DNA from 3 places in the Pseudoxanthomonas mexicana genome. Region 1 is predicted to be linked to each of the others. Evidence: predicted binding sites of a transcription regulator. Region 1 holds the regulator's gene; each other region holds the start of a gene.
The links. Region 1 encodes HrcA, which represses chaperone genes, less so after heat shock. Its sites were predicted from a motif close to TTNGCACTCNNNNNNNNNGAGTGCNAA; they were not measured.
Positions count from the first base shown of each region.

Region 2: a site for HrcA is predicted at 2,597-2,623, ahead of IAE60_RS01260 (co-chaperone GroES). Genes of this name have one in related genera too.
Region 3: a site for HrcA is predicted at 4,253-4,279, ahead of rpoH (RNA polymerase sigma factor RpoH). Genes of this name have one in related genera too.

Region 1 covers NZ_CP060731.1:2,597,391-2,607,430, reverse strand. The annotation lists gene IAE60_RS12255 (MOSC domain-containing protein) at 1-280, opposite strand, end outside; gene IAE60_RS12250 (prephenate dehydrogenase) at 277-1,392, opposite strand; gene IAE60_RS12245 (DUF3857 domain-containing protein) at 1,412-3,292, opposite strand; gene dnaJ (molecular chaperone DnaJ) at 3,409-4,527, opposite strand; gene dnaK (molecular chaperone DnaK) at 4,622-6,541, opposite strand; gene grpE (nucleotide exchange factor GrpE) at 6,652-7,173, opposite strand; gene hrcA (heat-inducible transcriptional repressor HrcA) at 7,215-8,264, opposite strand; gene recN (DNA repair protein RecN) at 8,352-10,019, shown strand.
Region 2 covers NZ_CP060731.1:258,376-268,415, forward strand. The annotation lists gene IAE60_RS01250 (TonB-dependent receptor) at 1-250, opposite strand, end outside; gene groL (chaperonin GroEL) at 470-2,110, opposite strand; gene IAE60_RS01260 (co-chaperone GroES) at 2,256-2,549, opposite strand; gene cutA (divalent-cation tolerance protein CutA) at 2,756-3,088, shown strand; gene IAE60_RS01270 (protein-disulfide reductase DsbD family protein) at 3,093-5,387, shown strand; gene IAE60_RS01275 (TlpA family protein disulfide reductase) at 5,384-5,977, shown strand; gene aroQ (type II 3-dehydroquinate dehydratase) at 6,149-6,589, shown strand; gene accB (acetyl-CoA carboxylase biotin carboxyl carrier protein) at 6,643-7,116, shown strand; gene accC (acetyl-CoA carboxylase biotin carboxylase subunit) at 7,127-8,494, shown strand; gene IAE60_RS01295 (hypothetical protein) at 8,612-9,841, shown strand; gene IAE60_RS01300 (hypothetical protein) at 9,931-10,040, opposite strand, start outside.
Region 3 covers NZ_CP060731.1:1,116,655-1,126,694, forward strand. The annotation lists rRNA gene IAE60_RS05090 (23S ribosomal RNA) at 1-1,590, shown strand, start outside; rRNA gene rrf (5S ribosomal RNA) at 1,717-1,831, shown strand; gene IAE60_RS05100 (dipeptidase) at 1,923-3,152, shown strand; gene IAE60_RS05105 (metal-dependent hydrolase) at 3,220-4,098, shown strand; gene rpoH (RNA polymerase sigma factor RpoH) at 4,291-5,169, shown strand; gene IAE60_RS05115 (hypothetical protein) at 5,301-6,710, shown strand; gene IAE60_RS05120 (DUF1203 domain-containing protein) at 6,791-7,264, shown strand; gene IAE60_RS05125 (NAD(P)/FAD-dependent oxidoreductase) at 7,237-8,514, opposite strand; gene IAE60_RS05130 (MFS transporter) at 8,585-9,904, opposite strand; gene IAE60_RS05135 (primosomal protein N') at 9,904-10,040, opposite strand, start outside.

The DNA.
Region 1 (10,040 bases):
CGCCGAACGCACCGGGTTGCTCAAGCAGGGGGTGGAGCCCGATGTCGGCGTGCCAGGCGCGATAATGGTCGCGCGGATAGTGATGGATGGCCTTGTCGGGCCCACCGTGGACACGCAGGTCACCCTGCTCGTCGTCGGCGATACCCAGCCGAGTGACGCGCTGTGGGCCGGATACAGCGGTCTTGGCGATGGCGCTGACGCTGCCCGCACGCGTGAAAGGCACCGCCTTGCCGGTCAGTACGACGTCGACGACGATCCTGGATCGCTCGGCCACGCTCATGCCAGCACTCTTCCCAGTCCGCTCGCGTCGATCTCTTCCGCGGCGCGCGCCAGTACCGCGGCATCCACGTCCGCGTCGAATCCGATCCTGAAGTGCACGTCGCCTTCCGGCGTTCGCGAGGAGTGGATCGACGACAGGCTGATGCCATGCCGTTCGAACACGTGCAGCAACGCCCGCAACGAGCCGGGGCGATCCTCCGGCAGGTGCACGCTGATCGCCTCACGGCCGGCGAGGTCGGCCAGCAGGTAGCCGATCCGTTCGTAACTGTAGTTGCCCTGGGCCAGCATGTCCGGACCGATGGCGGCGTGGTTGTCATGCAGGAACTCGCGCCGGAACGCGGCGCGGGCCGCATCCGTGCCCTCACCCACCAGGTTCGCCATGCGCTGGATCTGCCGCGCCAGCGCCTGCAGCACATCGCTGGCATGGGGATTGCCGAACTGGATGTCTTCGTAGATCGCCGGATTGAGCGACAGGATGCGCGCGATGATGGCCGCATCCATCTCGAACGATGCGGAACGGAACGGCATCAGCGCGTCCAGCGGGCCTGCGCGCGCCGCTTCGCTGCGCAGCACACCCGCCTGGGCCAGATGGGCGGCATGGACCATCGCCTGCACCAGCGCCATCACGCGATCGTGCTGCTCGGGCGTGGCCTGCACACACTCGGCCTCGAGCGCGGCGAGCAGCGACGCCATCCAAGGTCGCCATGCATCGAGGCGCGCTTCGCAGACCACCATCACCCTGCCCTTCAGAGTCGGCGCCTTGGGCGGGGCGGTCATCGGATGCAAGCCCACGACCTCGGCGCGTGAGGCCAGCATCGCCGCCACCGGCGCGGCCTTGATCGAAGTGACGTCCAGCCACAAGCGCCCGGCTTCGCCACCGGCGGCAAGCTCCGCATAGCGCGCGATCAGCGCCCCGGTGCGGCGGATCGGGGCCGAGAAAACCAGTACGTCCGCCCGCTGCACGAGCTCGGCTTCGTCTCTCGATGCGGGGTCGGCGGGGTCGTGGCCGATGACCTCCAGGCCCATCCGTTCCTGGAAGAAGTGCTGCAGCCAGCGGCCATAGGCGCCCGCGCTGCCGACGATGCCGATCAGGGGAGATGGGTTGGGCGTCACGCGCTGCACCGGCCGGTACTCACTGCTGCACCGCACCTTCCCCTGTCAGGTAGACCACCTGCGCGCGCAGGTCGGGCATGATCTTGCGCATGACCCGGGCAAAGCCGTCGTTGTATTCCGGCGAACACACCGGGCCGGGTGTGCGGTCGTCCAGCGTGCGGCGCACGTGCAGGCGCGCGCCGTCCTGCCGGAACGTCGAGACGTAGCTGAGCGTGCCCTCGCGTACGCTGACGTCCTTCGGCACGGCGACGATCCGCATCGACGCCGGGAACTCGAAGGTGTACTCCTCGTCCGAATGGTACGCACCACAGCTGCTCTCGCCCGCGGGCTGGTCCGGATCGCCGATTTGGGAAGCCACCAGCATGGCGACCGGGGTGAAGCTCAGAAACCAGGGTTGCACCTGGAAGCCTCCGCTCGTCGGGAGCATCCGTTCGACTTCGAAATCCGCCTCCATGTTGAAGGTCTCCAGCATCGGCACGGGATCGTCGTACTTCACTTTGCCACTTGCGCTCAGTGCGCTTCCCCGGAAGTAATTGCGCACCAGCTTGTCCGCATCGCTGGCGCCGACGTTGCGGAACTGTGCGCGTGCCGCCACCGCCATGCGTCCGCTCAGTTCGACCTGCTGCGCGCCCTTGATCGAACCGTCCGGCTGGATGCGAAGCGTCGTGCGCAGCTTCTGCCATTCCGAACCGACCTGCGTCACCGGCGTGGTGGTGCCGTCGCGATGACCATCCACCAGCAGCACGGGTTTGCCTGCCGCCCCGTCCGGCAGACTGCCGAAGGGCACCGTGGCCGCGGTCGAGTCCACGTAAAGATCCAGGCCGGGGATGTAGTTGATCACGTGGTTGACCACAGACGCGACCGGGATATCCGGCAGCGTATAGGTACCGCCCGCGTTGATGAGCGCCTGGGTACTGTCGATGCCGCGGGCTTTCAGCAACGCCTGCAGCAGGGTCGCGTGGTCCTTGCAGTCGCCCATGCGGTTGTCGAGCACCACGTCCAGGTCGCGCGGGACCACTGCGCCCAGGCCGATGCAGTTGCCGGCATAGGTGATCTTGGTGGAAACCCATTCGTAAAGCTTCTTCGCCGTCTCGCGCGGGTCCGTGCTCTTGCCCGCGATCTCCGCGGCGAGCGTGCGCAACCTGGGCGTCAGCGTGGCCTTGGCGTTGGCCGGTCCCCCGTAGGCCGCCGCGATGTCGGCGTAGCTGGCGAAGGTGGAGAACGCGTAGCCCGGATAGCGATCGGCGGTGAAGACCGTATCGCGCAAGCTTTCGCGGCCGACTGGCTGGCGGTTGCTCCAGCGCCAGCGCACGATCCGGCGCCCGTCGCGGGTTTCGACGGCGGGCTGCGTCATCTGCCAGTTGCGCCACGCGGCCTGCATCGCCTCGGGCGCATCGATGGTCACCTGCACGTCGCCGTAGTACGCGGCCGGGCTATAGTTGCGGATCACCGAGAAGTGGCCCGGGAACATCGGCTGCGTCGCCGTCACCCGATAGGTAAACACCGTGGTGTCGCCGACGGCCAACTCGGGGAACACGACAGTAAGCGTCGTCTGGTCGGAGTAGATGGGCGAATCGCCCTCCCGTCCCGAACTGCTGCTGACCTGGTAGTTGCCCTTGGGCACATCGACGCGGCGGCCGTCGGGCTTCAACGTGTAGGCTTCGATCACCTCGGCCTTCTGGATGCTGGTGCTGTAGCTGACCGATGCATCCTTGGCCGCTTCCAGCGCGCTGTCTTTCAGCACCTTGATCGCGGTTTCCTGTTCCTGCACGAAACTGCCGTCGGCATTGAGCACGAAGCGCGTGGACTCGCGCTCGACCTGCAGGGGCCGGTCATCGGCCGCCCATGCGGGCGCCATCACGAGCAACGCCCACCATCCCCACCTCTTCCCCTTGTTCATGCGCACGCGAACTCCCTTCTTCGTGGACGTGAATGAAAACGGCCCCGGGGTCGCCGGGGCCGTCGCAGGATGCCACAAGCCGCTCACGTCCGCGGGCGGCGGGATGTCACAGGGGGTCAGGAGGTCATGCGGTCCCAGAACCCCTTGACGCCGTCCAGGAACGTGGCCGACTTCGGCGAATGCTTGCGCGCTTCCTCTCCGATGAAGGTGGCCTCGAACTTCTCCAGCAGCTCCCGCTGTTCCGGGGTCAGGTTCACCGGTGTTTCCACCACCACGCGGCAGTACAGGTCGCCTTCGCTGCGGCTGCGCACGGACTTCACGCCCTTGCCGCGCAGGCGGAACAGCTTGCCGGTCTGCGTCTCGGCCGGGATGCGGATCTCCGCCTCGCCCTTCAGCGTCGGCACGCGCACCGTGTCGCCCAGCGCGGCCTGCGAGATGCGGATCGGCACCTCGCAGTGCAGGTCGTCGCCATCGCGCTGGAAGATGTCGTGCTCACGCACGCGCACTTCCACGTACAGGTCGCCCGGGGGCGTGCCGGGCGGGCCTGCCTCGCCTTCGCCGGTCAGGCGGATGCGGTCGCCGTTGTCCACGCCGGCCGGGATCTTGACCGACAGCACCTTCTCTTCCTCCACGCGGCCGGCGCCATGGCACTCGGTGCAGGGATTCCTGATGGTCTGGCCGCGGCCGCCACAGGCCGGGCACGCCTGCTGCATGGCGAAGATGCCGCGCTGCATGCGCACGTTGCCGCGACCGCCGCAGGTGCCGCAGGTCTCGACGCGGCCGTCGGCCGAGCCCGTGCCCTTGCAGGGGTCACAGGCCACCAGTGTGGGGATCTCGATGCGTTTCTCGATGCCGGCGACGGCTTCTTCCAGGTCCAGTTCCATCACGTAGCCGACATCGGCGCCACGGCGTGCCGCGCGTGCGCCCCCGCCGCCGAAGATGTTGCCGAAGATGTCGCCGAAGATGTCGCCCATGTCCGGGCCGCCGGGACCGCCACCGCCCATCCCGTGCTCGAACGCGGCATGGCCGTGCGCATCGTAGGCGCGGCGCTTGGCCCCGTCCGACAGCACCTCGTAGGCTTCCTTGCACTCCTTGAACGCCGCCTCGGCGGCGGCATCGCCGGGATTGCGGTCGGGATGGTGCTTCATCGCGCAGCGCCGATAGGCCTTCTTCAGGTCTTCTTCGCTGGCGTCGCGGGCCACGCCCAGGACTTCGTAGTAATCGCGCTTGCTCATGTGTCGTCAGGCTGGTCTGGCAGGGTCGCCGGATGGCAAAACGGGAGGCCGTGGCAGGCCACGTCTCCCGTTCGCCGCATCCCGTGGGCCGGGATTACTTCTTGTCGTCCTTGACTTCGGTGAACTCGGCGTCGACGACGTCGTCGGCCGGGGCCGCACCACCGCCCGCCGGACCCGCACCGGACTGGTCGCCCGACGCGGCCGCCGCATACAGGGACTGCCCGGCCTCCTCCAGCGCCTTGGCCTTGGCCTCGATCTGCGCCTTCTCGTCGCCCTTCATCGCGGTTTCCAGATCCGCGATGGCCGATTCGACGCGGCCGATCACGTCGCCCGGCACCTTGCTGCCGTGCTCGGTGATGGCGCTGCGGGTGGCGTGGATCAGGCCGTCGGCGTGGTTGCGCGCCTGCACCAGCTCCTGGAACTTCTTGTCTTCCTCGCGGTGCGCCTCGGCATCGGCGACCATCCGGTTGATCTCGTCCTCGGACAGGCCCGAACCGGCCTTGATCTCGACCTTCTGTTCCTTGTTGGTCTTCTTGTCCTTGGCCGACACGTGCAGGATGCCGTTGGCGTCGATGTCGAAGGACACCTCCACCTGCGGCATGCCGCGCGGCGCCGGCTCGATGCCCGCCAGGTCGAACTTGGCCAGCGACTTGTTGAAGCGGGCCTGTTCGCGCTCGCCCTGCAGCACGTGCACCGTCACCGCGGACTGGTTGTCCTCGGCGGTGGAGAAGGTCTGCGAGGCCTTGGTCGGGATGGTGGTGTTCTTCTCGATGATCTTGGTGAACACGCCGCCCAGGGTCTCGATGCCCAGGCTCAGCGGGGTCACGTCGAGCAGCAGCACGTCCTTGACGTCGCCGGCCAGCACGCCGCCCTGGATCGCTGCGCCCAGCGCCACGGCCTCATCGGGGTTGACGTCCTTACGCGGTTCCTTGCCGAAGAACTCGGCCACCGCCTGCTGCACCTTCGGCATGCGGGTCTGGCCGCCGACGAGGATGACTTCGCCGATGTCGCTGGCGCGCAGGCCGGCGTCGTTCAGCGCGATACGGCACGGCTCGATGGTCTTCTTCACCAAGTCTTCCACCAGCGCTTCCAGCTTGGCGCGGGTCAGTTTGATGTTGAGGTGCTTTGGGCCCGAGGCGTCGGCGGTGACGTACGGCAGGTTCACTTCGGTCTGCTGCGAGCTGGACAGCTCGATCTTGGCGCGCTCGGCGGCGTCCTTCAGACGCTGCAGGGCCAGCGGGTCCTTGCGCAGGTCGATGCCCTGGTCCTTCTGGAACTCCTCGACGAGGTAGTCGATGACGCGCTTGTCGAAGTCCTCGCCGCCCAGGAAGGTGTCGCCATTGGTGGCCAGCACCTCGAACTGCTTCTCGCCATCGACGTTGGCGATCTCGATGATGGATACGTCGAACGTGCCGCCGCCCAGGTCGTAGACGACGATCTTGCGGTCGGCGCCGCCGTCACCCTTGTCCAGCCCGTAAGCCAGCGCGGCCGCGGTCGGCTCGTTGATGATGCGCTTGACGTCCAGGCCTGCGATCTTGCCGGCATCCTTGGTGGCCTGGCGCTGGCTGTCGTTGAAGTAGGCCGGCACGGTGATGACGGCTTCGGTGACGGTCTCGCCCAGGAAGGCTTCGGCCGTCTTCTTCATCTTTTCCAGCACGCGCGCGGAGATTTCCTGCGGCGCCATCTTCTTGCCGTCGCTGGTCTGCACCCAGGCATCGCCATTGTCGTGCGCGATGATGCCGTAGGGCACCAGGTCCAGGTCCTTCTTCACTTCGGCGTCGGTGAACTTGCGGCCGATCAGGCGCTTCACCGCGTAGAAGGTGTTCTTGGGATTGGTGACGGCCTGGCGCTTGGCCGAGGCGCCGACCAGCACTTCACCGTCCTTCGTGTAGGCCACGATGGAGGGGGTGGTGCGGTCGCCTTCCGAGTTCTCGATGACGCGGGCCTTGCCGCCGTCCATGATCGCCACGCACGAATTGGTCGTGCCCAGGTCGATGCCGATGATCTTGCCCATGATGGATTTCGCTCCCTAGCAAATTCTGATGTTGGACCCGGCGATCGGCCGGGTGGATGGTCCCGATATAGGGATGCGATGGCGCCGTTCAAGCGCCACCCGCGTGTCGTTCAGTCGTGCTTGGCCACCACCACCAGGGCGGGACGCAGCAGGCGGCCGTTGAGCACGTAGCCCTTCTGGAACACCTGCACCACGCTGCCCGGCGCCGCATCGGGCGCATCGGCCTGGCTGATGGCCTGGTGATGCTCGGGGTTGAAGGCCTCGCCGGCCGGGTCGAGCAGGCTCAGGCCGTTGTCGCCGGCCACCTTCAACAATTGCTTGAAGGTCAGCTCAAGTCCGTCCCGCAGGGGGCTGGGCTCGCTGCCGGCGGCGGCCAGGCCGGCGTCCAGGCTGTCGAACACCGGCAGCAGGTCGCCCAGCAGGCGCTCGTTGGCGAACTTGCGGGCCTGCTCGATGTCGCGCGCCACGCGCTTGCGCTGGTTCTCCAGGTCGGCGCGCTCCAGCAGCGTGGTCGCCCGCAGCTGGTCCAGCTCGTTGCGCAGGGTTTCCAGCTCGGCCAGCAGGGCGGCGTCGGTGTCGGGGGATTCGGGCGCCTGGCCCGGGGTGGCATCGTGTTCGTGCTGTTCGTTCATTTCGGTTCCCTGGCGGCGGCTCCTGCCGCCCAACCGGGAACCTATGGGGCCGGCGCGTCGGGATTCAAGGCCGCGCCCAGCACATCGGCCGCCGCCTGCACCACCGGAATGACCCGGTCGTACGCCATCCGCGTGGGCCCGATGACGCCCAGCACACCCAGCACCTGCCCCGCCGCCATGTAGGGCGCGGTCACCACCGACACCCCGTCGTGCGGCGCCAAGCCGGTGTCCTCACCGATGAAGATGCGTACGCCGGGCGCGCGGATCGTGCGTTCCAGCAGCTGCAGGATCTCGCGCTTGCGGGCGAAGGCTTCGAAGAGGTCGCGCAACCGCTCCAGGTCGGCCAGCTCCTGCACGCCCATCAGCCGGGTCTGCCCAGCCAGCACCAGATCGTCGTTGGGCGGCGTCAGCGCCTGCTCCGCCAGTTCGATGGATTCGGCCAGCAGGCCCTCCATCTCGGTCTGCGCCCGGCGCAGGTCGCGCAGCAGGCTGGCACGGATGTCCGCCAGCGATCGGCCGGCGAACTGGGCGTTGAGGTAGTTGGCGATGCGCTCCAGTTCGGCGCGCTCGTACGGACGGCGGGTCTCGATGACCCGGTTCTGCACGTCGTTGTCGGCGAACACCAGGATGGCCATCACCCGCTGGCCGTCGAGCGGCACGAAATCGATGTAGCGGAAGGCGAACTGCTCGCGTCGCGGCACGCTGACCACGCCCACGAAATGGGTCATCGCCGACAGCAGCTCGGACGCATTGCCCAGCAGGGCCTGGGTTCCCGCACCGCTGGGAAGCTCGGCGCGCAGGCGCGCCACTTCGCCCTCGCCCAGCGACTTCACCTGCACCAGACTGTCGACGAACACCCGGTAACCCTGGGCGGTGGGAATGCGCCCGGCTGAGGTATGCGGGGAACTGAGCAGCCCCACCTCTTCCAGTTCCGACAGGATGTTGCGGATGGTGGCCGGACTGACTTCCAGCCCGGCATGGCGGGCCAGGGTCTGCGAACCCACCGGTTCGCCGTCGCGGATGTAGCGCGAGATCAGCGTGCGCAGCAACTGGCGGGCACGGGGGTCCAGCGAGGGCGACGGGGATTTCATGCCCGCTAGATAACGTCGTCCCCGCGGCTTTGCAAGCCATGCCCGTCCGTCTCAGAACTTGCGCCGGCTCCGCTTACAATCCGCCGCATGCTCAGACATCTCGCCATCAAGGACTTCGCCGTCGTCCGTGCCGCCGAACTGGAGTTCGGCGAGGGCATGACGGTCATCTCGGGTGAAACCGGCGCCGGCAAGTCGCTGCTCGTCGATGCCCTGGGTTTCCTGTCGGGTCTGCGCGCCGACAGCGGCGTGGTCCGCCATGGCGCCGAGCGCGCGGAACTGTCGGCCGAGTTTTCCGCCCCCTCGGGCTCGCCCGCCCAGGCCTGGCTGGCCGACAACGAACTGGACGACGAGGGCCAGTGCCAGCTGCGCCGCGTCATCCGTGCCGACGGCGGGTCCCGCGCCTGGATCAACGGGCGCAGCGTGACGCTGTCGCAGCTGGCCGACCTGGCCGGCCGCCTGGTGGAGATCCACGGGCAGCACGAGCACCAAGCGCTGCTGGCACGCAACAGCCAGCTCGATCTGCTGGATGCATTCGCCCGCAACGACGCCGAACGCGCCCGGGTGCGCGACGCGGCCCGCGCGTGGTCGGCCCTGCTCCAGGAGCGCGAGCAGCTGTCGGGCCAGGGCGACGTCTCCGACCGCATCAACTATCTGGAACACCAGCTGGCGGAGCTGCAGCGCGAGGACCTGTCGCCCGCCGCGCTCGAACAACTGGTGGCCAGCCACCGCCGCCAGGCCCATGCCACCGGCCTGATCCAGGCCTGCGACGCCGCACTGGGGCAGCTCGCCGGCGACGACACGCCGTCCCTGACCCGCCAGCTGCAGCAGGTGCGGGCCGATCTTGCCCGCCAGGCCGAGCACGAACCGCGCCTGCGCGATGTCGACGGCCTGCTCGACGGCGCCGCCATCCAGATCGAGGAAGCCCTGTCCCTCTTGGGCCAGGTCCGCGACGACCTGGACGGCGAGCCCCTGCAGTTCGACGCCCTGGAGCGCAAGCTCGCCCGAGTGCACGACCTGGCGCGCAAGCACCGGGTGCCGCTGGAGGGCCTGCAGGAGCAGCACGACCGATTGGCCGCCGAACTGGACGGTCTGCGTGGCGCCGGCGAACGCCTGCTGAAGCTCAGCGACGAGATCGGCGCCGCCCGCCAGCAATGGCGCGATGCGGCGGGCGCGCTCAGCCGCACCCGCCAGCGTGCCGCCCGCGCCCTGGGCGATACCACCACCGCCCTGATCGCCGAGCTGGGCATGGGCGGCGGGCGTTTCGAGATCGCGCTGGAGCCGCAGGACGGCGAGCGCCCCGACCCGACAGGGGCCGAACGCGTCGAGTTCCTGGTGTCGGCCAACGCGGGCCAGCCGCCGCGCGCGCTGCGCAAGGTGGCGTCCGGCGGCGAGCTGGCGCGCATTTCGCTGGCCATCGAGGTGGCGGCGCTGGGGCTGGACGCGGTGCCCACCATGGTGTTCGACGAAGTGGACACCGGCATCGGCGGCGCCGTGGCCGAGATCGTCGGCCAGAAGCTGCGCGCCCTGGGCACCCAGCGGCAGGTGCTGTGCGTCACCCATCTGCCCCAGGTCGCCGCACAGGGGCACGCGCACTACCGGGTCAGCAAGGCGCCGGTCGAGGGGATGACCCAGAGCGCGGTCGAGAAGCTCGGCGCGAAGCAGCGGGAAGAGGAACTGGCCCGCATGCTGGGCGGCGTGGAAGTCAGCAAGGAAGCCCACGCGGCCGCGAAGCGGCTGCTCGCCAACGCGGTCTGACTCACTGCTGCCGCCGCGGGA
Region 2 (10,040 bases), 1.6 Mb from region 1:
TGTTCTGCAGGATATCGGCGACCGAATTGAAGCCCTGCTTCTGGATGTCCTCGCGCGAGATCACCAGGACCGGCGCCGCAGTCTCCACGTCGACCTGGCGGATGCGCGATCCGGTGACTTCGATGCGGTCCAACGTGGTGGGTGGCGCGCCTTCCGGCGCTGATGGCGTCTGCGCGTGGGCCGCCGTCGCGGTGGCCGCGCACGCGACCAGAGCGACGCGGATCGCGTCGCGCAATGCATGTCGTTTCATCTGACTTCTCTCTCCCGATGGATGTCCTGCGGACGTGCTCGGTGAAAACTGCGTTAAGCACCGAAGTTCGTACGCTACGGAGCGGGTCCGGCGGAGAGGTGTCCCGCGCGCGCCTTTATGGGAGCGCTTGTTGCGGTTTCGCGATGCGCATATCGCGAAAAACAAAAAGCCCCGCATCGCTGCGGGGCTCTTCGTGGAACGGTGACGCGGGAAGCGGACTTAGAAGTCCATGCCGCCCATGCCGCCCATGCCACCGCCGGCCGGCATCGCCGGCTCGTCCTTCTTCGGGGCCTCGGCCACCATCGCTTCGGTGGTGATCATCAGGCCCGCGATCGAGGCGGCGTTCTGCAGCGCGGAGCGCGTGACCTTGGTCGGGTCCAGGATGCCGAACTCGATCATGTCGCCGAACTCGCCGTTGGCGGCGTTGTAGCCGAAGTTGCCCGAACCTTCCTTGACGCGGTTGACGATCACCGACGGCTCTTCGCCGGCGTTGGTGACGATCTCGCGCAGCGGGGCTTCCATCGCGCGCAGGGCGATCTGGATGCCGTGGTTCTGGTCTTCGTTAGCGCCCTTCAGGGTGCCGATGCTCTGCAGCGCACGGATCAGCGCGACGCCGCCGCCCGGGACCACGCCTTCCTCGACGGCCGCACGCGTGGCGTGCAGGGCGTCTTCGACGCGGGCCTTCTTTTCCTTCATTTCGATTTCGGTCGAGGCACCGACCTTGATCACGGCCACGCCGCCGGCCAGCTTGGCCACGCGTTCCTGCAGCTTCTCGCGGTCGTAGTCGGAGGAGGTCTCCTCGATCTGCGCCTTGATCTGCTTGATGCGCGACTGGATGCGCTCGGCATCGCCGGCGCCGTCGATGATGGTGGTGTTCTCCTTCGAGACCACGACCTTCTTCGCACGACCCAGGTCGTTGATGGTGGCCTTCTCCAGCTGCAGGCCGACTTCCTCGGAGATCACCGTGCCGTTGGTCAGCGTGGCGATGTCTTCCAGGATGGCCTTGCGGCGGTCACCGAAGCCCGGCGCCTTGACGGCGGCGACCTTGACGATGCCGCGGATGGTGTTGACCACCAGGGTGGCCAGGGCTTCGCCTTCCACTTCCTCGGCCACGATCAGCAGCGGCTTGCCGGCCTTGGCGACGCCTTCCAGCACCGGCAGCAGTTCGCGGACGTTGGAGACCTTCTTGTCGTGGATCAGGATGAAGGGGTCGTCGAATTCGACCTGCTGCGACTGCTGGTTGTTGATGAAGTACGGCGACAGGTAGCCGCGGTCGAACTGCATGCCCTCGACGACGTCCAGCTCGTTCTCCAGGCCCGAGCCTTCCTCGACGGTGATCACGCCTTCCTTGCCGACCTTCTTCATGGCCTCGGCGATGATGTCGCCGATGTTGCTGTCGGAGTTGGCCGAGATGGTGCCGACCTGGGCGATCGCCTTGTCGTCGGCGGTCGGCTTGGAGAGCTTCTTCAGCTCTTCGACGGCGGCCTTCACGGCCTGGTCGATGCCGCGCTTGAGGTCCATCGGGTTCATGCCGGCGGCGACGGCCTTGGAGCCTTCGCGGATGAACGCCTGGGCCAGCACGGTGGCGGTGGTGGTGCCGTCACCGGCGTTGTCGGAGGTCTTGGACGCGACTTCCTTCACCATCTGCGCGCCCATGTTCTCGAACTTGTCGGCCAGTTCGATTTCCTTGGCGACGGACACGCCGTCCTTGGTGATGGTCGGGGCGCCGAAGCTCTTCTCGAGCACGACGTTGCGGCCCTTCGGGCCGAGGGTGGCCTTGACGGCATTGGCGAGGATGTTCACGCCGCGCACCATGCGCGTACGGGCGTCTTCACCGAAACGGATATCTTTTGCAGCCATTTGAATAACTCCGGTAGGCGTGAATCCCAGGCCGGCGGCCGGGATTCGGGATTAGAGATTTGGGAATTCGGAAAGCGATGGCGGGGACGGGTGGATCGGGCATGCAGCCATCGCTGCTGCCGGTCCCGTCGCCCCATGCCGGCTCTTAGGCCAGGATCGCCAGGACGTCGTCTTCCTTGATGATCTTGTACTCGACGCCGTCCTGCTTGTAGGCCGAACCGGAGTACTGACCGTAGATCACCTTGTCGCCCACCTTCACCTTCGGGGCGCGCACGCCACCGGTGGCGTCGATGAACTTGCCCTCGCCGACGGCGATGACTTCACCCTTGGTGGGCTTTTCCTTGGCGGCGTCGGGGATGATGATGCCGCCGAGCGAGGTTTCTTCGGCTTCGATCGGCTTGACCACCAGGCGGTCGTACAGCGGCTTGATGTTGCTCATGTCAATCCTCTTAAGTGATTGATTGGACTAGGAAAGGGGCGGCGATGTTAGCAGTCTCCACCGGAGACTGCCAACGACGCGGACGCAAAAACCCGGCAACGCCGGATGCCGTCCGATGTTGGGCGGGGCCCGGCGGCTTTCAAGGCCCTCCAGGAAAATTTTTTGCCCGGGGCCGGCTCCGGCGGGTCTGCGATAATCGCCGGCCCATGCCCGTCTTCCTGATCCTGTCCACCTGCCCGGACGCCGACACCGCCCAGCGGCTGGCGCGGATCCTGGTGGAGGAACGACTGGCGGCCTGCGTCAGCCTGTTGCCCGGCGGGGTGTCGACGTACCGCTGGCAGGGCCGGGTGGAACAGGCGGCCGAGGTCCAACTGCTGGCCAAGACCCCGGCCGACCGGCGCGACGCCCTGATGGCCCGGCTGGCCGAACTGCATCCGTATGAACTGCCGGAGATCCTGGCGGTCGAAACCGCCGCCGGCCTGCCCGCCTACCTGGACTGGGTGACCGCGGAAACCCGCACCGACGCCTCACCCGAGTGACCCGATGACGCCGATCCGCACCCTGCCCGCCCTCCTGCTGCTGTTCCTGGCCTCGCTGCTGGCACCCGCGGCCTCGGCCGCGATCACCCAGGACGACCTGCTGCCGGTGGACGAGGCGTTCGTGCTGACCGCCACCGCACCGGCCCGCGACCGGATCGAGATCCGCTGGAAGATCACCGACGGCTACTACCTGTACCGTCACCGCACCGGCGTGGAGGCCGACGCGGGCTTCGCCGCGCAGCCGCTGCAACTGCCCAAGGGCAAGGCGTACCGCGACGAGTTCTTCGGCGATGTGGAAACCTATCGCGGCGAACTGGTCGCCACCCTGCCCGGCCGACCCGCATCGGGCACCGACAGCGTCAGCCTGAAGATCAAGTACCAAGGGTGCGCGGATGCCGGCATCTGCTACCCGCCGCAGACACGCACGCTGAAGGTGGCGCTGCCGCCCACGGCAGGCGACGCCTTCGTCCCGCTGCGCGGTGGCGCGCTTGCCGGCAATCTGCTGGGCCAGACGCCGCAGGCCGGCATGGACGCATTGCCGTTGCCGGAGGAGCAGGCGTTCGCCTTCGAGACGATCGCCTTCAACGGCAACGAACTGCTGCTGCGCTTCACCCCGGCGCGCGGTTACTACGTGTATCGCGACCGTACCTCGATGGCGCTGGAAGGTGCGCAGGGCGTATCGCTGCAGGCGCCGCGCTGGCCGAAGGGCAACGCGCATCGCGATGAACATTTCGGCGACGTCACCGTCTACTTCGACCAGGCCGAAGTGCCGGTGCCGCTGAAGCGCGACCGCGCCGACGCGGTGACCGCGACGCTGCGGGTGACGTTCCAGGGCTGCCAGACCGATGGCATCTGCTATCCGCCGATGACGCGGCGGGTGAAGCTGGCGATCCCGTCCGGGACGGTCACGCCCGCCAGTACGCCTGACACGCCCGCACCCGCCACCGTGGCGCCGCCGCCGACCGCGACGAGTCCGGTCGATGCCGCCGTCGCCACGCCGGATACGACCACGTCGGCAGCCTCCATCGCGACCGATGTCGAACGCACGCGCCCGCCCGAAGAAGTGCTGGCCCGCAACCCGCGCGGCACTTCCTCGCTGCTCGTCGCGCTGGCGCTCGCGCTGACCGGTGGCCTGATCCTCAACCTGATGCCGTGCGTGTTGCCGATCCTGTCGCTGAAGGCGCTGTCGCTGGCCGAAAGCGGGCGCGAGGGCGGCGATGCCCGTCGGCGCGCGCTCTGGTACACGGCCGGCGTGCTGGTCAGTTTCGTCGCCGTGGGCGCGCTGGCCATCGCACTGCGGGCGGCGGGCCAGGCGCTGGGCTGGGGTTTCCAGCTGCAGCAGCCGTGGGTGGTCGGACTGCTCGCGTACGTGATGTTCGCGGTGGGCTTGAGCCTGTCGGGCGTGTTCGCGATCGGGCATAGGCTGGCGGGAACCGGTCACGGGCTGGCGTCGCGTCGCGGCCCTGTCGGCGACTTCTTCACCGGCGTGCTGGCGGTGGTCGTGGCCAGCCCGTGCACGGCGCCCTTCATGGGTGTGGCGCTGGCGTATGCGTTCACCGCGCCCACGCCGCTGGCGCTGCTGGTGTTCGCGGTGCTCGGCCTGGGGCTCGCCCTGCCGTTCCTGCTGATCGGTTTCGTGCCGGCGCTGGCGAGCCGCCTGCCGCGTCCCGGTGCGTGGATGGGCACGCTGAAGCAGGTGCTGGCCTTCCCCATGTACCTGACGGCGGTCTGGCTGCTGTGGGTGCTGGGCAAGCAGCGCGGCATCGACGCCGTGGGGTTGGCGCTGGTGGGCCTGGTGCTGCTGGCACTGGGGCTTTGGTGGTTCCAGCGCGCGCGCTTTGGCGTTGCGCCGTGGCAGCGCGTGCTGGCGCTGGCACTCGCTGTCTCCGCGCTGGTACCGCTGGCGATGCTGCATCGACTGCCGACGGAGACAGCGGCGGCATCGACGACCGAAGGACACGCGGCCTACTCGGCCGAACGCCTGGCCGCCCTGCGCGCGGAGGGCCGCATCGTGTTCGTCGACATGACCGCCGACTGGTGCGTCACCTGCAAGGCCAACGAGAAGGCCGTACTCGATACGCCGGCCTTCCGCGAACTGCTGGCGACCCATGACGCGGTGATGATGACCGGCGACTGGACCAACGTGGACCCGGCCATCACCGCCTTCCTCGAGGCGCACGGCGCGGTCGGCGTGCCGCTGTACGTGCTGTACCCGCGGGGCGGTGGCGCCGGGGAAGTACTGCCGACCGTCCTCACGCAGGACGGCATGCGCCGGGCCTTCGAGCGCGCCGCGCGATGAAGGCGACGACCTCGCGCGTGCTGCTGGTGGCGGTGGCCGCCGGCGGCCTGGGCCTGCTGGCCAGCCTGTGGTTCAACGGCAATCCGTTCTGGCGCACGCAGGTGGGCGAGCGCGCCCTGCATGCGGCCACGAACGCCACCGCGCCCGCGCCCCCGCCCGGCGTCACGCCCGCCGGCATCGGCGACCCCATGCCGGCCATCGCGCTTCCGGGACTGGACGGCGCCATCGTCGACCTGCACGCGCGCTACGCGGGCAGGCGGCTGCTGATCAACGTGTGGGCGAGCTGGTGCGGACCGTGCATCGAGGAGATGCCCGAGCTGGACCGTTTCGCGGCGACCCAGGGCCGCGAGGGCGTGCAGGTGATCGGTCTTGCGCTGGATACGCCGGAGGGCGTACGTGATTTCATCGCCAGGGTGCCGGTGCGCTATCCGATCCTGCTGGATGCGCCCGGCCCCGCCGATGCGAGCGTCTGGCTGGGCAATGCCAAGGGCGTGTTGCCCTACACCGTGCTGGTGGATGCCGATGGCCGTATTGCGCGGCAGAAGATCGGCCCCTTCGAGCCCGGCGAGATCAGCGGCTGGGTGGAGTAGCCAAGCGCGCGACCCCGCGCCGTGCGGATCACCCTCACCCTGATCGACCGGTCCGCGCCACGGCTGCAGATTCCCGAGAATCAAACAGTCGCTTAAAACGAAGCAAACTTCGGCGAACTGGACAGCATCACCGGGTTCAAGCAGACTGCCGCCCTTCCGCTGGAGACGCGAATGGCGAAGCTGCTGGTCCTGCATGGCCCCAACCTCAATCTGCTCGGTACCCGCGAGCCGGAGGTCTATGGCCATGCGACGCTGGCGGACATCGACCGGTCCCTGGCGGCACAGGCCCAGGCCGTAGGCCACCAGCTGGACAGCTTCCAGTCCAATGCCGAGCATGCCCTGGTCGACCGCATCCAGGCGGCCCGCACCGACGGCACGGCCTTCATCCTGATCAACCCGGCCGCCTTCACCCACACCTCGGTCGCCATCCGCGACGCACTGGCCGGCGTGGCGCTGCCCTTCATCGAAATCCACCTGTCCAACCCGCACAGCCGCGAGCCCTTCCGCCACACCAGCTATTTCAGCGACAAGGCGGTCGGCGTGGTCTGCGGCTTCGGCGCCGACAGCTACCGCTACGCACTGGACGCCGCCCTGCAACGGCTGCCCGCCTGACCCCTCATTTATCTTGTTCCGCGCGCGGAACATCGTTCAACCACGAGGCTCCCATGGATCTCCGCAAAATCAAGAAACTGATCGACCTGCTGGAAGAGTCGAACCTGGCCGAAATCGAGATCAAGGAAGGCGAAGAGTCCGTGCGCCTGGCGCGTACGCCGAAGGGCGGCTATGCGGCGCCGGCGGCACCGGTCGCCTACGCCGAGCCGCGCCCGGCCGCGCCGATGCCGATGAGCTCGCCCACCGAAGCCTCCACCGGCGGCACCGCCAAGCCCGGCAACGCCCTTCCCGACGGCCACGTGGTGCGCGCGCCAATGGTCGGCACGTTCTACGCCTCGCCGGCGCCGGACAAGCCGGCGTTCGTCAGCGTGGGCCAGGCGGTGAAGGCCGGCGAGACGCTGGCCATCATCGAAGCCATGAAGATGTTCAACCCCATCGAGGCCGACGTATCGGGCACGGTGCTGTCGGTCCTGGCTGAAAGCGGCCAGCCGATCGAGTTCGATCAGCCGCTGTTCGTGATCGGCTGAGGTCCGCACCATGCTGGACAAGGTCGTTATCGCCAACCGGGGTGAGATCGCGCTGCGCATCCTGCGCGCCTGCCACACCCTCGGCATCCGCACGGTCGCGGTGCACTCCACCGTCGACCGCAATCTCAAGCACGTGGCCATGGCCGACGAATCCGTCTGCATCGGCCCCGCCGCCTCGAAGGACAGCTACCTCAACATCCCGGCGATCATCGCCGCGGCCGAGGTCACCGACGCCCAGGCCATCCATCCCGGCTACGGCTTCCTGTCGGAGAACGCCGACTTCGCCGAGCGCGTGGAGCAGTCCGGCTTCATCTTCATCGGCCCCAAGGCCGACACCATCCGCATGATGGGCGACAAGGTGGAAGCGATCCGCGCCATGCAGGCCGCCGGCGTACCGTGCGTGCCCGGCAGCGGCGGCCCGCTGGGCGACGACATCGTCGCCAATACCAAGATCGCGCGCGAGATCGGCTACCCGGTGATCATCAAGGCGGCGGGCGGCGGCGGCGGTCGCGGCATGCGCGTGGTGCATGTCGAGGGCGCGCTGAAGGCGGCCATCGAGACCACCAAGTCCGAGGCCAAGGCGGCCTTCGGCAACGGCGAGGTCTACATGGAGAAGTTCCTGGAGAATCCGCGCCACGTGGAGATTCAGGTGCTGGCCGACGGCCAGGGCAACGCCATCCACCTGGGCGAACGCGACTGCTCGATGCAGCGCCGCCACCAGAAGGTGGTGGAGGAAGCGCCGGCGCCCGGCATCACCGAGGAGCTGCGCAACGAGATCGGCAAGGTCTGCGTGGAGGCCTGCCTGCGCATCGGCTACCGCGGCGCGGGCACGTTCGAGTTCCTGTTCGAGGACGGACGCTTCTACTTCATCGAGATGAACACCCGCATCCAGGTGGAGCATCCGGTCACCGAACGCATCACCGGCATCGATCTGGTCTGCGAACAGCTGCGCATCGCGGCCGGCCACAAGCTGAGCATCAAGCAGTCCGACATCGTGCTGCGCGGCCACGCGATCGAGTGCCGCATCAACGCCGAAGACCCGGATACCTTCATGCCGCACCCGGGCCTGATCCAGCATTTCCATCCGCCGGGCGGTCCGGGCGTGCGCGTGGACACGCACATCTACGAAGGCTACCGCGTCCCGCCGAACTACGATTCGATGATCGCCAAGCTGATCGTGCACGGACCCGACCGCGAAACGGCGATCGCGCGCATGCGCGTGGCGCTCAGCGAAATGGTCATCGACGGCATCAAGACCAACATCCCGCTGCAGCAGCGCATCATGCGCGACCAGGGCTTCCAGGCCGGCGGCCAGAACATCCACTACCTGGAAAAGCGCCTGGCCGAACGCAAGAACAAGGCGATCTCGCTGGTCTGATACGCCACGGCCCCGCGTCCGCCGCGGGGCCGCCTGTGTCGAAAGCTGGGCGGGGCGCGTGTCCGGCGGGGCACCGCTCCGGCGTTGGAGGAAACGGACCCCCGACGAGAACGCACGATGCGTCCCCTGCCCCGCCCCCTGTTCCTGGCCCTCGCCACCGTCATCGCGGCCGCCCCCGCCGCCAGTGCCCCCTCCGCCGGCCCGCCCACGCAGGTCTGGATCGACGTGGCCACCCATCACATGGCCGGCATGCCCGACCTCGGCCCGCTTGGCGGCATGGCCTCGCGCATGATGGGTGGCGGAGCGCAGCAGGCGCACTATGGGCAGACGCGGATGCCGATGATGACGGGGCAATACCTCGACATCGCGTTGTACAACCGCCCCAATCCCGGCAAGCAAGCCGAACAGCGCATTCCCGCCGGGTTGCGCCTGGGCGCATCGCTGCCGTTGGTGCCGCCGGTGCGCACGCCCGCACCGCCCGAGCGCCGCGGCGAGTACGCACCGCCCGAGGGCCAGGCCCGCCTGCTGGTCTACTGGGGGTGCGGCAGCACCGTGCGCCCGGGACAGCCGAAGATCATCAGCATCAGCGCCAGTGGCGGCAAGGTGGAGGTCAGCGGCTCGATGCAGGGCCGCTATGCGCCGGATCGCGACATCGAAGCCGACCCCGCCTACGCCCTGTGGCCGAATCCGAAGTCCGGCAAGCGCGTGCCCGATGGCGCATCGCTGCAGGGCGCGCACCGGATCACCGGGCCGGGCATCCCCGAATCGCTGGCGTTCGAGCTGAAGCAGGTCGCCGACTTCATGCCGAAGATCGACCTGCAGAGCACCGGCTCACTCGCCGACGGACAGACGTGGCGCTGGACGCCCGTCGATCGCGCACAGGCGTATTTCCTCCATGCGGTCGGCACCCAGGGCAAGGACGTGGTGCTGTGGAGCAGCGCGGATGTGCCCGATGCAGGACAGGGCATCTTCGACTACCTGACCGGCTCGCTGATCGAACGCTGGACGAAGGAAAAAGTACTGCTGCCCCGCACCGCCACCCAGTGCGCGATACCGAAGGGCATCTTCGCCGGCCCCGGCGAAGCGGGGCGCGGCGGCGGCGGCGGCCTGCTCAGCATCATCGCCTACGGTCCCGAGAGCCACATCGCCTGGCCGCCCAGGCCGTCGGACCCCAAGCAACCGTGGAATCCCGAATGGAACGTGCGCGTGCGCACCAAATCCACCGGTAGCGCGATGCTGGGCATGGACCTGTCGCGGATGCAGGAGATGGAAGACGGCAGCGAAGCGCAGCCACAGGAACAGAAGAAGCCGTTGCGCAGCCTGCTGAAGGGCCTGATCGGCGGCTGACACCCCTCGATCCCGTCGAAAACGACAAGGGCCGGGAGTGCGCCTCCCGGCCCCTGCGCATGCCCACCCTGCGCGCCACGCGCGTCGCGCTACTGCGGCGCCTGCTGGGTGCCCGGCACCGGCTCCACGCCCAGCGGCGACGACGGATCGGTGATGCGCACCGTTTCGGCCGAACCGTCGGGCCATACCACCTTGATGG
Region 3 (10,040 bases), 1.5 Mb from region 1:
GTTTCCTTGCGCAACGTTAATCGACGCAGGGTTAGTCGGTCCCTAAGGCGAGGGCGAAAGCCGTAGTCGATGGGAAGCAGGTTAATATTCCTGCACCTCGCGTGAGTGCGATGGAGGGACGGAGAAGGTTAGGTGTACCGGGCGTTGGTTGTCCCGGGGAAAGGCGGTAGGTTTGGATCTTTGGCAAATCCGGGATCCTTTAAGACCGAGCACCGAGACGAGCCCTTTAGGGCGAAGTCACTGATACCACGCTTCCAGGAAAAGCTCCTAAGCTTCAGCTCACGCAGACCGTACCGTAAACCGACACAGGTGGGTAGGATGAGAATTCTCAGGCGCTTGAGAGAACTCGGGTGAAGGAACTAGGCAACATGGCACCGTAACTTCGGGAGAAGGTGCACCCTCTTTGGTGGCCCATGCGGGCTATAGCTGAGGGGGGTCGCAGAAACCAGGCCGCTGCGACTGTTTATCAAAAACACAGCACTCTGCAAACACGAAAGTGGACGTATAGGGTGTGACGCCTGCCCGGTGCTGGAAGGTTAATTGATGGGGTCAGCCGCAAGGCGAAGCTCTTGATCGAAGCCCCAGTAAACGGCGGCCGTAACTATAACGGTCCTAAGGTAGCGAAATTCCTTGTCGGGTAAGTTCCGACCTGCACGAATGGCGTAACGACAGCGGCGCTGTCTCCACCCGAGACTCAGTGAAATTGAAATCGCTGTGAAGATGCAGCGTTCCCGTGGCAAGACGGAAAGACCCCGTGAACCTTTACTATAGCTTTACATTGAACGTTGAGTTCGTCTGTGTAGGATAGGTGGGAGGCTATGAAACCGAGGCGCTAGCTTCGGCGGAGCCAACCTTGAAATACCACCCTGATGTGCTTGACGTTCTAACCTAGGTCCGTAATCCGGATCGGGGACCATGTATGGTGGGTAGTTTGACTGGGGCGGTCTCCTCCCAAAGAGTAACGGAGGAGCTCGAAGGTACGCTCAGCGCGGTCGGACATCGCGCACTGTGTGCAAAGGCATAAGCGTGCTTGACTGCGAGATCGACGGATCAAGCAGGTACGAAAGTAGGACTTAGTGATCCGGTGGTTCTGTATGGAAGGGCCATCGCTCAACGGATAAAAGGTACTCCGGGGATAACAGGCTGATACCGCCCAAGAGTTCATATCGACGGCGGTGTTTGGCACCTCGATGTCGGCTCATCACATCCTGGGGCTGTAGTCGGTCCCAAGGGTATGGCTGTTCGCCATTTAAAGTGGTACGCGAGCTGGGTTCAGAACGTCGTGAGACAGTTCGGTCCCTATCTGCCATGGGCGTTGGAAGTTTGAGAGGGGCTGCTCCTAGTACGAGAGGACCGGAGTGGACGAACCTCTGGTGTTCCGGTTGTCACGCCAGTGGCATTGCCGGGTAGCTATGTTCGGAAGCGATAACCGCTGAAAGCATCTAAGCGGGAAGCGCGCCTCAAGATGAGACTTCCCGGGGCACAAGCCCCCTAAAGGAACCATCAAGACTAGGTGGTTGATAGGTCAGGTGTGTAAGTGGGGCAACCCATTGAGCTAACTGATACTAATGATCCGTGCGGCTTGACCATATAACCTCAAGTGGCCTTGGACTCGACGATATCGTCAGAGAAAATCCAATGCCCGCTACGTCACAAGACCCTATGAGAGATTGGCGCCTTAATCCGTTCCCTGGATGGCGACGCTCCAACCCTCTCCCTGGTGAAATTAGCGCTGTGGTCCCACCCGTTCCCATCCCGAACACGGAAGTGAAACGCAGCCGCGCCGATGGTAGTGTGGCTTAAGCCATGCAAGAGTAGGTCATCGCCAGGGGCTTTATCCCGAAACCCCCAGCCGTAAGGCTGGGGGTTTTTTATTGCCCGGCTTTCGCCAACAATCGGGGTTCATCTCACAGGGGCGAAGCATGAAGCGGACTTTGTTGGCCTTGGCCACCACGCTGGCGATATTGGCGAGCGCTGACATCGCAGCGAAGGACGCCAGTGCGGAAGCGGCGCGCATACATGAGGGTGCCTTGGTGCTCGATACCCATCTGGATACGCCGGCGAACCTGCGACGGCCGGGATGGAGCATTGCCGACGACCATCGCCACGAAGGCGAGCTGTCGCAAGTGGATCTCCCGCGCATGAAGGCAGGAGGCCTGGATGGCGGGTTCTGGGTCATCTACACGGCGCAGGGCGCGCGCGATGAGGCGGGCAAGCGCGCGGCCCGGGATCACGGGTTGGAACGGTTGGTCAGCATTCGCGAGATGCTCGCCGCGCACGCCTCAGACATGGAGCTTGCGCTGACGGTGGCCGATGCCGAGCGGATCGCATCGGCCGGCAGGCGCGTGAGCTTCATCAGCATGGAGAACGCGGCGCCGCTGGCGAGCGACCCAAGCCTGCTGGAGGTCTACCACCGCCTTGGCCTGCGGATGCTGGGGATCACCCATGTGCGCAACAACGAGTTCGGGGATTCATCGACGGATCCTGCAGGAGCGGAGTGGAACGGACTGAGCCCTGCCGGGCGCGCGCTCGTGGAGCAGGCGAACCGGCTTGGCATCGTGCTGGACGCCTCGCACGCGAGCGATGCGGTGTTCGACCAGCTGCTGGAACTGTCGCGTGCGCCCATCGTGCTTTCCCACACCAGTGCGGACGCGGTGTACGACCACCCTCGCAACATCGACGATGCGCGTATCCGTCGGCTTGCTGCCAAAGGAGGCGTCATCCACGTCAATGCCTATGGCGGCTACCTAGTCGACATCCCCAAGGTACCAGAGAGAGAGGCGGCGCTCGAAGCCCTGTCGGAGAAGTTCGGTCCGGAGGAGCGACTGCCGACGAGCCGCGTGACGGCCTATCTGAGTGAGCGCCGCGCGATCGAAGCGCGGTATCCCGTCAAGCGGGCGACCTTCGATGACTACATGTCGCACCTGCTGCACATCATCCGCGTCGCGGGCGTCGACCACGTCGGTATCGGTGCCGACTGGGATGGCGGCGGCGGCGTGGTGGGCATGGAGGACGTCACCGCCCTGCCCAGGATCACGGAGGCCCTGCTGGCGGCGGGCTATTCGGAAGGCGATGTGAGGAAGATCTGGGGTGGCAACCTGTTGCGCGTCCTGAGGCAGGTCCAGGACGCGAGCGACGCTTCCGCTCCGTAGCCGTACTTCGGGTCGTGAGGCAAAGCCAAAACGTGGCAGTCCGCGCGATGGGCGAGGACGCAGATCATTGAAGAACGCTTGGAACGCGCAGGGACGCATCTACATGGACGAGCGCATCACGCCACGCCGCTTCGCCGCCGGGTTGCCCGGGGACATTCCCCGGCACTGGCTGCCGGGGAACGAATTCGTATCGTCGCTGTTGAATGCTTACACCATCCTGGTGCCTGCCAACGAGGCGTTCTACATCCGCACGCTCAATGCATGCCTGCCGCATGTGCGCGACGAAACGCTGCTGGGTCGCTGCCAGGATTTCATCCGTCAGGAAGCGCAGCACGGCGTGGCGCACAAGCGCTACTGGGACAATCTGGATGCGCAGGGCTACGCATACCGCGGGTTCGAGCGCATGGTCGACCGCTGGGTCTTTCGGGTGATGGACCGTTTCGCGCCCCTCTGGTTCCGGGCTTCGCTGGTCAGCTGCGTCGAGCACATCAATGCCTTTCTGGGATACGAGTTCCTGTCCCAGTCGATTCTCGCTTCCGCAGATCCGCGCATGCGCGACCTGATGGAATGGCACTTCGCGGAGGAGATCGAACATCGCGCGGTCGCCTTCGATCTGCTGCAGGCGGTTTCACCCCGCTATCCGGTGCGTCTGCTCGGCGCGATCACGACGAGCACCCTGTTCTATCTGTTGATGACCGGTCTGACGACGGCCCTGCTGGCTCAGGATCGGCGGCTCTTGCGCAAGGCCGCCTGGCGGCAGGCAGCCTGGCATCTGGGCACGGGCCATGGCATGGCACGCCGCACGCTGCAGCATCTGCTGGACTACCTGCGACCCGGCTTCCATCCTTCTCGTCTGCCGGGCGCCGACGCGCTGGCGGCGGGGGTACTGACGCGCCAAGCCAGCCGGCAGCCCCCGGCTGTCGTCGCGATGGGCACCCGAACCTGAACGCCAGTTCCACCCGAGCCGACGCGATCACCCGTGTCGCGCGCGGTGGCGGGCCCGCCCATTACCAAGTCATTGACTGATAAAGGGCTTGGGTGCCGGGCGGGATGGCGCGCCATCGTTGCAGTGCTGGGACAATGGGGAACTTCCCATGTGGTTAGCAGTCGAACCCCCCGACTGCTAACATCCTTGCCCATGAGCCAGAACACCTCCACTACCGCCTTGGTCGCCAACAACCTGCCGATCCCCAGTGCCCTGGGCTCGCTCGACGCCTACATCAGCGCCGTGCACCAGATCCCGGTGCTGACGGTCGAGGACGAGCGCGCCCTGGCGCAGCGCTACCGCGAAGAGGAAGACCTCGATGCGGCACGCGAACTGGTGCACTCGCACCTGCGTTTCGTGGTGCACGTGGCCCGCGGCTACAACGGCTACGGCCTGCCGCTGGGCGACCTGATCCAGGAAGGCAACATCGGCCTGATGAAGGCGGTGAAGCGCTTCGACCCCGACATGGGCGTGCGCCTGGTGAGCTTCGCGGTGCACTGGATCCGTGCCGAGATGCACGAGTTCATCCTGAAGAACTGGCGCATCGTCAAAGTCGCCACGACGAAGGCGCAGCGCAAGCTGTTCTTCAACCTGCGCAAGTCCAAGACGCGGCTGGGCTGGATGAATGCCGAAGAGGTCAGCGCCATCGCCAAGGACCTCAATGTGTCCGAGCGGGAAGTGCTGGAGATGGAAGCGCGCCTTTCCGGTCGCGATATCGGGTTCGATGCCCCCGCGGACGAGGACGAGGACCATGCACCGCCGTCGCCGGCCAGCTACCTTGTCGCGCACGACGAGGATCCTTCGCAGGCCTACGAACGCGCAGACAGCGAGGACAACCAGCTGGAACTGTTGCGCGAAGGCCTGGCCAACCTGGACGACCGCTCGCGCGACATCATCAAGCGTCGCTGGCTGGATGGCGAAAGCAAGGTCACGCTGCAGGAACTCGCCGACGAGTACGGCATCTCCGCCGAGCGCGTGCGCCAGGTCGAAGCCAATGCGCTGAAGAAGATGAAAGCCCTGTTCGCGGCCTGATCCGCGTCGCACGATGTCTTCGAAGAGGCCCCGCAAGGGGCCTTTTCCATTGGCGTGTTCATCGTCCGGCGGAAGTGTGGTCCACTACGCCGCGATCCGCATTGGGCGGCAGACCGGCAAAGGAGCACGGCATGGGGTGGGGCAGCAGGCGGTGGGCAAAGCTCGCGTGGGCGGCGGTGGCGGCATTGGGCCTGGCGGCATTGCCGGCGATCGCGGCGACGAATGCGGCCGAGGGCGGAAACGAGAAATCAGACAGTACCGAACGTGGCATCCGCTTCGGCATCGATCGTGAGGAATACGACGCGCAGGCGCGTGCGGCGATGCAGGTCGATCCCGTCGTGGCCGCGCAGTTGGGCGCGATCCGCAAGGTGACGCTGGACGAAGCGGCCAGCATGGACGAACCCGGTCCGGACGTACTGGTGTTCGATGTGGAGGGAAGTCGTGGCAAGGGGCGCGTCACCGCGCGTTTCATCACGGTCAGCGCTACTCAGGAGGCGCTGGGTCCGGGCATGCTGGTCATGGCCGACGGCACCCGGCACGCCATCGAGGGCGACGCCGATGCGCTGGCTGCGGAGGACGGCCACGCGCATGACCATGAGCATGATGAGGATGTCGAAGCGGGCGCCGGCCTCTTTACCCGGCAGGCACAGGAAGCCGCGCAGCGTTACCCCCTGATCCGCCAGCACATCGGGCAGATCACGACGTTCGAGATCGATACCGACGCCACCGGCGCCGCGCCCGGCATGAACACCTTCGTGTTCGACGTGGCAGGCGACAAGGGACGCGGGCGCCTGCAGGCCGATTTCATCACCGTCGATGCGGGTACCGAGCGCCTGGGCAAGGGCGTGCTGACGCTGGCCGATGGCCGGCGGCTGGCATTCGAGGGCGAACCGCCCGGCGAGGGCGAGGCAGCCGACGAGGGCGCGGGCGTCGACGATCTGTTCGGCGACATGCAGGACAACATCTTCACCCGCCAGGCCCGCGTGGCCGTGCAGCGTTATCCGCTGGTGCAGCAGCACATCGGCGCGCTGCAGACCTTCGAGTTCGACATGGCCGCGACCGGCGAAGCGGAGGGCGTCAACGAGTTCGCGTTCGCACTGGTCGGCGACAAGGGGCGCGGGCATATCGTGGCGGAGTTCATCACCGTCGATGCGGATACCGAACGCCTGGGCAAGGGCGTGCTGACGCTGGCCGATGGGCGCGAACTGGCATTCGAGGGCGAGCCTCCGTTCCCGGGAGAGCAGGTCGACGGGGACGTTCCCGAGACCTTCGCGCGCCAGGATGGCATCTTCGTGTTGCAGGCCAATGCGGCGATGCAGGCGCACCCGGTGGTGCGACGCCATATCGGCGACATCCGCGAGGCGGCCTTCGATCGCGACGCGTCCTGGGCGGCAGAAGGCGAGCGCTATATCTTCGACCTGAAAGGCAGCAAGGGTCAGGGACGCCTGGAAGCCGAGTTCATCACCGTCGACGCCGACAGCGAGCGCATCGGCGAGGGCGAGCTGGTCATGGCCGACGGCACGCGTTATCCGCTGGACTAGAAGCGGGCCGAACAAGATCCGGATAGCGCCGCCGTGACGGCGGCGCGAGCATGGCGTCCTCTGTTCCGGAGCCTGATGCCATGTCGTTCGTGATCCGCGGGCTGTCGCCCGACACCTTCCGGCCGTTGTTCGCACTCGACGACGGCGCGCTGGCGGCGCGCAACATACGCCGCGTCGTCGCCGACGCCGACCGGGGATTCCCGTGCCGGGTCATCCTGGAAGACGCGCGGCAGGGCGAGACGCTGTTGCTGCTGCCGTTCCTGCACCACGACGTGGCAGGCCCCTATCGTGCCAGTGGGCCCATCTACGTACGCGAGGCCGCCATGCAGCAGCCCGCGGCGGTATTCCGCGACACGCTGCCGCCCAGCTTTCCGCGACGCCTGCTGTCGCTGCGCGCGTACGATGCAAACGGCCTGATGCGCGATGCCGATGCGGTGGAAGGAAGCGACGCGCTGTCCCACCTGCAACGCCTGCTCGCCGTGCCGGACGTCGCCTACCTGCACGTCCACAACGCGCGACCTGGCTGCTACGCCTGTCGCGTCGATCCGGCCTGATCCTCGTCCTTGCCCAGGATGATCCGCGCGCCGCGCTGGTAGCTCCAGTACGCCCAGCACCAGTTCAACAGCACCACCAGCCGGTTACGGAAGCCGATCAGGAAGAACACGTGCGCCGTCAACCAGAACCACCAAGCCAGCAGGCCGGAGAACTTCAACCGGCCGAAATCCACCACGGCCGCCATGCGGCCGATGGTCGCGAGGTTGCCATAGTCCTGGTAGCGGAAGTCGCCAGGCGATGCGCGCCCATCCAGGCGTGCGCGCAGTACCTGCGCCACGTGCCGACCCATCTGTTTCGCCGCCGGCGCCACGCCGGGCACGGGGCGCCCGTCCGAGGTCACGGCGGCGAGATCTCCCGCGACAAAGATGTCCGGATGCCCCGCGACACTGAGGTCGGGCTGCACGGGCACGCGGCCGGCGCGATCCAGTGGCACGTCGAGCGTGCGCGCCAGCGGTGACGCGGCCACGCCGGCAGCCCACACCACCGTCTTCGCCGGCACGAAGGTGTCGCCCAGCCGGTAACCCTCGTCGGTGATGTCGCTGACCGGCGTGCCGGTGACGACCTCGACGCCCAGCCGTTCCAACTGCCTGCGCGCCTTCTCCGACAGCGTGTCGGGAAAGGACGCCAGCACGCGCGGTCCCGCCTCCACCAGCCGCACGCGCGCCTGCGAGGGGTCGATGCGGCGGAACTCGTTCGTCAGCGTATGCCGCGCGATCTCGGCCAGCGTGCCGGCCAGTTCCACGCCGGTCGGTCCGCCGCCGACGATGGCGAAGCTGAGCCACGCGGCGCGTTTCCCGGGATCGGTCTCGGCTTCAGCGCGCTCGAAGGCGAGCAGCAGATGGCGGCGCAGCTGCAGGGCATCGTCCAGCGTCTTCAGGCCGGGCGCATGCCGCGCCCACTCGTCGTGGCCGAAATAGGCATGCGTCGCGCCCGTCGCAAGCAGCAACGCGTCGTAGGCGATGGTCGTGCCGTCGGCCAATACGACATGCTTCTCCTGCGGCGCGATCGCAGCGACCTCCGCCAGCCGCACTTCCACGTTGGCCTGCTTGCGCAGGATGTGGCGCAGCGGCGCGGCGATATCGGGTGCCGACAATCCGGCGGTGGCGACCTGGTAGAGCAGCGGCTGGAACAGGTGATGGTTGTGCCGGTCGATCAGGGTGATGCGCACCGGCGCGGACGCCAGCGCGCGCGTGGCCCAGAGGCCGGCGAAGCCACCGCCGACGATGACGAAATGGTGTGCTGCCTGCATGCCGTCTCCCGCAGCCACGAAGTGCGTGGCGGATCGCGACGGATTGTCGCACGCGGCCCGCCGCCGTCGTTCAGTCCGGGTCGCGGTCGATCAGCGAGGTCGTGCGCGTGTCGGGCATCCACAGGTAGACCAGCAGCGAACACGCGATGCAGGCGGTGACGTACCCGTAGAAGCCGGTCTCCATGCCGATCTTCTTGAACCACAGCGCGACCATGTCCGCCGTTCCGCCGAAGAGCGCGACGGTCAGTGCATAGGGCAGGCCGACGCCGAGGGCGCGGATCTCCACCGGGAACATTTCCGCCTTCACCACCGCGTTGATCGCGGTGTAGCCGCTGAGGATCACCAGTGCCGCCATGACCAGCCAGAACGCCTGCGCCGGGCTGGATACGGTCTGCAGCGTCGACAGGATCGGCCACGTGCACAGCGTGCCCAGCACGCCGAACGCGATGAGGATCCGCCGGCGGCCGATCCGGTCGGACAGCGCGCCGACCACCGGTTGCAGCAGCATGAAGAAGAACAGCGTGGAAGCGTTGATCAGGCTGGCCGTCTCGCTGGCCATGCCGGCGCTGTTGACGAGGAATTTGTGCACGTAGGTGGTGTACGTGTAGAAGGCCAGCGTGCCGCCCATCGTCAGCCCGACCACGGCGAGCACCGCGCGTGGGTGCTGCATCAGCGCGCGCAGCGTGCCCTGCGCCTCCTGCTGGTCCGGCGTGCCCGCGGCCTCGTGGCGGGAGAAGGACTCGGTTTCCACCATGTTCCGGCGCAGCCACAACGCCACCAGCGCCGCCACCGCGCCGATCGCGAACGGGATGCGCCAGCCCCATTCGCGCAGTTGCTCGTCGGTGAGGAACACACGCTGCAGCGCGATCAGTACGGCCAACGCAATCAGGTGCCCCATCACCAGCGTGACGTACTGGAAGCTGGACCAGAAGCCGCGATGCCCGCGCGTGGCCATCTCGCTGAGATAGGTCGCCGAGGTGCCGTATTCGCCGCCGACCGACAGTCCCTGCAGCAGCCGCGCCAGCACCAGCAGGATCGGTGCGGCCACGCCGATGCTCGCGTAGCCGGGCGTGCAGGCGATGATCAGCGAACCGCCGCACATCATCACCACCGACAGCATCAGCGCGCGCCTGCGGCCGTGGCGATCGGCGTAACGGCCCAGCAGCCAGCCGCCGAGCGGGCGCATCAAAAAGCCCACCGCGAAGATCGCAGCGGTCTTCAGCAACTGGCTGGTGCGGTCGCCGCCGGGGAAGAACACCTCGGCGAAGTACAGCGAGAACGCCGCGTAGACGTACCAGTCGTACCACTCCACCAGGTTGCCGACCGAGCCGCTGAAGATGCTGCGCAGGCGTTGGGCGGGCGTCAGTTCGGCACGGGACGTGGGCGTCATCAGTACAGGTCCATGGGGTCGACATCGAGCGACCAGCGCGTACGGCGGGCTTCCGGCAGGGCGCGGATGTCGGGGAGCGCGAGATCGAGCGCGCGATGCAGGGCGCGCCGCTCGGCTGAGGACAGCAGCAGCTGTA